3 regions of the Kitasatospora sp. NPDC001539 genome follow, and region 1 is predicted to be linked to each of the others. Evidence: riboswitches for the same ligand, from Rfam matches in the RefSeq annotation. Region 1 holds a riboswitch; each other region holds the start of a gene.
What was found. Region 1 has a riboswitch for cyclic di-AMP ahead of ABT247_RS25560 (transglycosylase family protein). Riboswitches for the same ligand answer to the same signal wherever they lie in the genome.

Region 2: linked by a shared signal. The riboswitch ahead of ABT247_RS19645 (C40 family peptidase) and the one ahead of ABT247_RS25560 (transglycosylase family protein) in region 1 are both predicted to bind cyclic di-AMP.
Region 3: linked by a shared signal. The riboswitch ahead of ABT247_RS15945 (M23 family metallopeptidase) and the one ahead of ABT247_RS25560 (transglycosylase family protein) in region 1 are both predicted to bind cyclic di-AMP.

The regions. Positions count from the first base shown of each region.
Region 1 covers NZ_JBEPAK010000203.1:2,637-4,892, forward strand. The annotation lists gene ABT247_RS25555 (cytochrome P450 family protein) at 1-566, shown strand, start outside; cyclic di-AMP (ydaO/yuaA leader) riboswitch at 777-946, shown strand; gene ABT247_RS25560 (transglycosylase family protein) at 948-1,724, shown strand; gene eno (phosphopyruvate hydratase) at 2,005-2,256, shown strand, end outside.
Region 2 covers NZ_JBEPAK010000121.1:2,628-4,883, reverse strand. The annotation lists gene ABT247_RS19645 (C40 family peptidase) at 222-1,355, opposite strand; cyclic di-AMP (ydaO/yuaA leader) riboswitch at 1,366-1,519, opposite strand; gene ABT247_RS19640 (C40 family peptidase) at 1,857-2,256, opposite strand, start outside.
Region 3 covers NZ_JBEPAK010000086.1:22,475-24,730, reverse strand. The annotation lists gene ABT247_RS15950 (hypothetical protein) at 1-21, shown strand, start outside; gene ABT247_RS15945 (M23 family metallopeptidase) at 224-1,072, opposite strand; cyclic di-AMP (ydaO/yuaA leader) riboswitch at 1,085-1,244, opposite strand; gene ABT247_RS15940 (YiaA/YiaB family inner membrane protein) at 1,443-1,733, shown strand; gene ABT247_RS15935 (alpha/beta fold hydrolase) at 1,845-2,256, shown strand, end outside.

The DNA of each region.
Region 1 (2,256 bases):
TGCTGATCTTCGCGGGGTTCGAGACGACCATCAACCTGATCGGCAACGGGACGTACGCGCTGCTGCGCAACCCGGGCCAGCGGGCGCTGCTGCAGGAGTCGGTGGCGCGTGGGGAGACCGCCCTGCTGGAGACCGGGATCGAGGAACTCCTGCGCTACGACGGGCCGGTGGAGCTGGCGACCTGGCGGTTCGCGACGAGCCCGCTGAGCATCGGCGGGGTGGAGATCCCGGTCGGCGATCCGGTGCTGGTGGTGCTGGCGGCGGCCGACCGCGACCCGGCCCGGTTCGCGGACGAGAACACCCTGGACCTGGCCCGGACGGACAATCCCCACCTGGGGTTCGGGCACGGCATCCACTACTGCATCGGCGCCCCGCTGGCCCGGCTCGAAGGGCGCTCCGCCCTGGCCACGCTGCTGTCGCGGCTGCCCGATCTCAGGCTTGCCGAGAGTCCGGAGAATCTGCGCTGGCGGGGTGGCCTGATCATGCGTGGGCTGCGCGAACTTCCGGTCGAATTCAGTCCCGAGGCGACGTCTCCGGACCCGGTTCCTGAGGCTCCGACACGCTGACGGATGGTCGTCCCGCGGCCCTCAGGCACCGTATGAACGCCCATCAAACCGGACAAACAGGTGCCGTTGGTAGGCGATTGGTCACCTGCCGTGATTTCCGTGTGATGTCGACGATATGAGCTTGTGATCGGTCTGAGGATCTGTCTAATCTCCCTGGAGTTCGCAGCTGCGGACCTCGTGCGCGGAACGCCGAATCCTGCCCGCCGCGTCACGGGAAACCGACCAGAACCCTGGGCAGGGGCGGGGGAACCAGGTTTGTTGCCGTCCCCACGGCTTGGGGTGAAGCCGCCCGAGCGGGAACGTCTCCGCGCACGGCGGCCGGGCCACCTCCCCGGTCCGAACCCGACAGCTCACCTCGCAGGCGTGCGGAGAGGGACCTTCATGCTGTTCGTTGGAACCGGCCGTCACCGTCGTCGCACCCAGGCCGAGAAGGCCGTCGCCGTGGCCGGTGTGGCCGGCGTCGGACTTGCGCTGCCGCTCCTCACCGCCACCGGTGCCTCCGCCGCCCCGGCCTCCACCTGGGACTCCGTCGCCCAGTGCGAGAGCGGCGGCAACTGGAGCATCAACACCGGCAACGGCTTCTACGGCGGGCTGCAGTTCACCTCCAGCACGTGGAAGGCCTACGGCGGCACCGCCTACGCCCCGCAGGCCAACCAGGCCAGCAAGGCCCAGCAGATCTCGGTCGCCGAGAAGGTGCTGGCCTCCCAGGGCCCGGGCGCCTGGCCGGTCTGCTCGCAGAAGGCGGGCCTGACCAAGGGCGGCGCCCCGGCCGCCGTCGACACCTCGTCGGACGCCAAGCCCCGGTCCGCCCCGCAGCAGGCGCCCAGGACGCAGGCTCCCGCTCCGGCCGCGAAGCCGGCCCAGAAGCCGGTCCAGCCGTACGCGCCCAAGCACGCCGCGCCCCGGCAGGCCGAGAAGCCGGCCGAGCAGCCGGTCCAGCAGTACACCCCCAAGCACGCCGCCCCGCGCGCCGAGCAGTCGGCCCCGACCGCCCCGGCCGGCCACGACTACACCGTGCGCTCCGGTGACACCCTGTCGACCATCGCCGCCGCCCAGGGCGTGACCGGCGGCTGGCAGGCGCTGTACGACGGCAACCGCTCCACCGTCGGCGGCGACCCGGACCTGATCATGCCCGGCCAGGTCCTGCACCTCGGCTGAGGACCGACGAGGGGGCCGGCCGACGGGTCGGCCCCCTCGTCCGCTTCCGTCCGGTTCTGTCCGGGTCCGTCCGTGCCGGTCCGGGTCCGTCCGCGCCCGGGGGACAAGCTGGGACAAGCAGGTGAACTACCGGGGGGTAGCAGGGCCACACGTTGAGACGGGGCCGAGGCCAGCGTGGCCCCGGGAGCCCGGGCGGTTAGGCTCTGGTCGTAACGACTCCGCAATCGTCCCGCCGACATCACCACCGTCAGCCGGACCAGCTTCCGCAAGGAGATGCCTCGTGCCGTCCATCGATGTCGTCGTAGCCCGTGAGATCCTCGACTCGCGCGGCAACCCCACGGTCGAGGTCGAGGTCGGCCTCGACGACGGCAGCACGGGTCGTGCCGCTGTCCCGTCGGGTGCCTCGACCGGTGCCTTCGAGGCGCTGGAGCTGCGCGACGGCGACAAGAACCGCTACTTCGGCAAGGGCGTCGAGAAGGCCGTCCTGGCCGTCATCGAGCAGATCGGCCCCGAGCTCGTCGGCTACGACGCC
Region 2 (2,256 bases), on a different contig from region 1:
CGGCGGCTCCGATCTGCAGCGCGGCCCCGCGGCCGCACCCCGGTGGGCGGCCGTCGAGCGGGAGTCCGGTGGCAGACGTTAGCGAGTCCGGGCAAGCGAGTCCAAACCCCTCCGGACCCGAATATTCGCCCCCTAATCGGACATCAGCCCGAGCCGCCCGCAAAGCCGCAGGCCCGGCCCTCCGAGTGGGAGGACCGGGCCTGCGGAGGCCTTCGGACGGATCAGACCCGCACGATGGAGGCCAGCGGCATGTTGGAGACCGCCTCGTAGCGGACCGAGGCGCCCGGCTTCGGCGCGTGCAGCACCTGGCCGTTGCCCGCGTAGATGCCGACGTGGTGGGCGTCGCTGTAGAAGATCAGCAGGTCGCCGGGCTGGGCCTGGGAGATGTCGGAGCCGATCCGGGTGCCGGCGCCGGCCTGCTCCTGCGAGGTGCGCGGCAGCGACACGCCGACCTGGTTGAACGCCCAGACCATCAGACCGGAGCAGTCGAAGGAGCTCGGGCCGGTGGCGCCCCAGACGTACGGGCTGCCGACCTTGGAGGCGGCGGCGGACAGCGCGGCGGCACCGTGCGAGCTACCGGGCGCGGCCGGCTTGACGACCGGCGAGGAGGAACTCCCGGAGCCGATGTCGGTGCGGCCGCTGTCGCGCGAGGCGCGGTCGGAGGCGGCCTGCTGCTGGGCGGCCTTCGCGGCGGCGTCGGCCTGGGCCTTGGCGTCGGCGGCGGCCTTCTCCTCGGCCTGGCGGATCGCCTGGCGCTCCTGCTCGGTCAGGGTGTTGAGCAGGTCCTGTGCGGCCTTCAGCTTGTTCTGGACCTCGTCCTTGGAGGCCTTCAGCTGCTGGGTGGTGGACTCCAGCTCGGTGAGCTTGCTCTGGGCCTCGCTGCGGTCCTGGTCGAGCTTGCGCTGCTGCGCCTGGAGTTCCTTCAGCTGGTTCTTCTGGGTGTCCCCGGCCTGGTTCAGCGCGCCGGCCTGGTTGAGGAAGTTGTCCGGGCTGGAGGAGAGCATCAGCTGGACGGTCGGGGATATGCCGCCGTTGCGGTACTGCTCCCCGGCGATCTCGGCGAGGCCGCCCTGGAGGTCGGTCACCTGGGCCTGCTGCCGGGCCACCTGGTCCTGCAGGCCGGAGACCTGCTTCTCCAGCGCCTGCTGCTTCTCCTGCGCGGCGTTGTACTTCTCGGTCGCCTGCTCGGCCTGCTCGTTGAGCTGGTCGACCTGCTCCTTGACCTGGTCCTTGGTCGGCTGCGGGTCGGCGTGCGCGCCGGACTGCGCGGAGAGGGCGACGGCCGCCGCGGCGACACCGGTCATGATCGAGACCCGGGCGCGGCTGGCGGGCTTGGGACGGCGATGGGACGCCACGAAGGCGGACTCCTTCTTCCTACGTCCGCCTACCGGGTGAGCTGACGGGTTCGGGCCGGAAGCATGCCCTACGACGCCTCACGGCCGCGGTACCGGCCGACCTGGCGCCGATTCACCCCGGAGGAACGTGGTTCCCCGGCTCCGCTCCACAGCGCCCCGGACTGCTGGGCTCCCCTGTCGGACAGTCGTTTCGAGCTGCCCCGCTGCTTCGCGAACTCGGCGGTAACCACCGCCGCCACCCGGGCTGGGTGATCGACAGTGCGGTGGTTCGGGGCACGACCCTAGTAACTGAACCGTGATCCGTTCAAATCCTTGTCAGAAAAAATCCAGAAGATGACCCATGTCCCCTTGTGAAAATGACCGTTGGTGATCGCCGCCGCACGGAAAGCTGATCAAACCTCAAACAACCGGCCGAAGGGCGGGTGAACCCGAAGCGCCACCCCGGTCGGGGGTGGCGCGGATCACAGGGCCGGAGCGCGGCCCCTCGGGCGTGTCGGGCCGTCAGACCCGGCGGATCGTGTTGATCGGCATCGCGTCGGCCTTCATCACCTTCACCACGTCACCGGTGTGCGGCGCGTGGACCACCATGCCGTTGCCGATGTACATCCCGACGTGGTGCCGGTCGCTGCCGTAGATCACCAGGTCGCCCGGCTGGGCCTGGTCCAGCGAGGGCACCCGGGTGCCGACGTTGCCCTGCTCCTGCGAGGTGCGCGGCAGCGAGACGCCGGCCTGGGCGTACGACCAGACCATCAGGCCCGAGCAGTCGAAGGTGTTCGGGCCGGTGGAGCCCCAGACGTACGGCGAGCCCTGCTTGCTCATCGCCTTGGCCACGGCCACGGCCGCGTAGCCGCTGGCCGGCGGCAGGCTGCTGAGGTCGACCCGGGCACTGCCGCGCGAGGCG
Region 3 (2,256 bases), on a different contig from region 1:
GCGCAGTTGCCGGCGGAGTGAGCAGTCCGGCCGCCGGAGTGACCGGCCCGGCCGGTGGTGGACCGACCGGCCCGGCCGTCGACGAGTGGGGTGGACGCGCGGCCAGGCCCCGGGGCGCACCCGGGGCCTGCCCGCAGAGCCCGTAGAGGTCGTGGCGGCCCCCGGAGACCCGGCGACCCGGCGACCCGGCGGCCCGGAGGCCGCGGCGGGCCCGGGGGGTTCGTTACGGGGTGAGGCCGCGCTGCTCGAGCCAGGTCTCCGGGTCGACCGGCGCGCCGCCGTCCGGGCGGACCTCCAGGTGCAGGTGCGGGCCGGTCACGTTGCCGGTCGCGCCGACCTTGCCGATCTGGTCGCCGGGGGCGACCTTGCCGGAGCCCTTGATGATCGACGAGAGGTGGCAGTACCAGATCTCGGTGCCGTCGGGCAGGGTCTCGACGATCCGGTAGCCGTACGCGCCGGACCAGCCCGCCGAGGTGATGGTGCCCTGGCCGACCGCGTACACGGGGGTGCCGGTGTCGGCCGCGAAGTCCAGGCCGGTGTGCAGGTGGGCCCAGTAGCGGGCGCTCTGGCCGTAGTGGGCGGAGAGGTTGTAGTCCTTCACCGGCAGGGTGAGGGCGGCGGCCTTGGCGCGCTCGGCCTCCTCGGCGGCACGCTTGGCGTCGGCCTCCTTGGCGGCGGCCTTGGCCTCGGCCTCCTGGGCGGCCTGCAGGCGGGCGCTCTCCTCGGCGGCGGTGCGCTGGCTGTCGGCCTGCTGCTGGATGCGGGCGGCGAGCGCGAGGCCGGGGTCGGCGGCGAGGGTGACCGGCGTCTCGTCCGGGGCCGCGACGGCGGGCGCGGCGGCCGGGGTGGCGGAGGCGAAGCCGGTGGCGCCCAGGGTGGCGGCGACGGCGGTGACGCCGAGGAGCGGGGAGGCCCCGCGGGTCTGACGCGGCATCCGGTGGCGGTTGGCCTCGGCCTCCGGGGCGAACCCGTCGGTGCCGAGGGACTCGGTGCCGTCCGGGCCGGGGTGGTCGAGGAGCTGGGTACCGGCTGCGGGGCCGGCCGGGTGTGCCGGGGTGTGCGTCGACGCCACGGAGGCGCGCTCCTTTCCTTCCTTCGCGCCTACCGGGTTAGCTGACGGGTTCGGAGCAGGAAGGTCTCCTACGGCCGGGCCTGGGCCCCGCCGATTCACCCCAGGGAAACGTGGTTCCCCGGCTCCCTGGCCTGCCCGGAGGCCGGCCGGTGGGATTAGGCGACGGCGCACGGTGCCGTCTTGGGTACGGCGTTGACGACCGCGCTGCGTTATCAAACGTTAATCCTAGGAGGCTCTGATTCCAAGCCATCCGCCCGGGACGACCGGGGTCCAGGTGATCGGACGTCAACGAACGACCCGTCATTCACCCGGGTTCATCTGAGTACTCCTACTCATGTGCGACCCTTCGATGCCGTCGCATCCTGTCGCCATGACCGCACCGATGCAGACCCGCACCACGGCCGCCTACTACGCCCAGGCCGTCCTCTCCTTCGCCGTCTCCGGCGTGGCCCTCGCCGCCGGGATCGCCTACCTGCCCGTCGGGGCGTGGACCCGGGCGTTCCTCGGGATCGGCTTCCTCTACACCGTCACCTCCGCGTTCACGCTGGCCAAAGTCATCCGGGACCGGCAGGAGTCCGCGGACACCGTCGCCCGGGTCGACCAGGCGCGGCTGGAGAAGCTGCTGGCCGAGCACGACCCGTTCCGGGTCGAAGGGGTCTGAGCCCCCTCCCGGTCCGACACGGGGACGAAGGGCGGGGCGGCGACCCTTGACGGCTAAGGCTATTAGCCGTAGCTTTTTGGCTATCGGCAGCACACACCGTGGAGGACCACCGTGAACGGCACCAGCACCCCGAGCACCCAGTACCTCGACGTCCCCGGCGGCCGGATCGCCTTCGACGACACCCGGCAGGGCGACGGCGCCCCCGTCGTCCTGCTCCCCGGCATGCTCGACAGCCGTCGGGCCTACCGGCACCTGCACCCGCTGCTCACGGCGGCCGGGCACCGGGTCATCACCATGGACCTGCGCGGCTTCGGCGAGTCCTCGATCGTGTGGGAGGACTACAGCCCGGCCGCCATCGCCACCGACGTCCTCGCCCTGCTGGACCACCTCGGCATCGAACGGGCCGTCCTGGTCGGGCAGTCCTACACCGGTGCCACGGCCGTCAAGGTCGCCGGGGACGCACCCCAGCGGGTCGCCGGGATCGCGCTCATCGACTCCTTCGTGGAGCACCGGTCCAACGCCC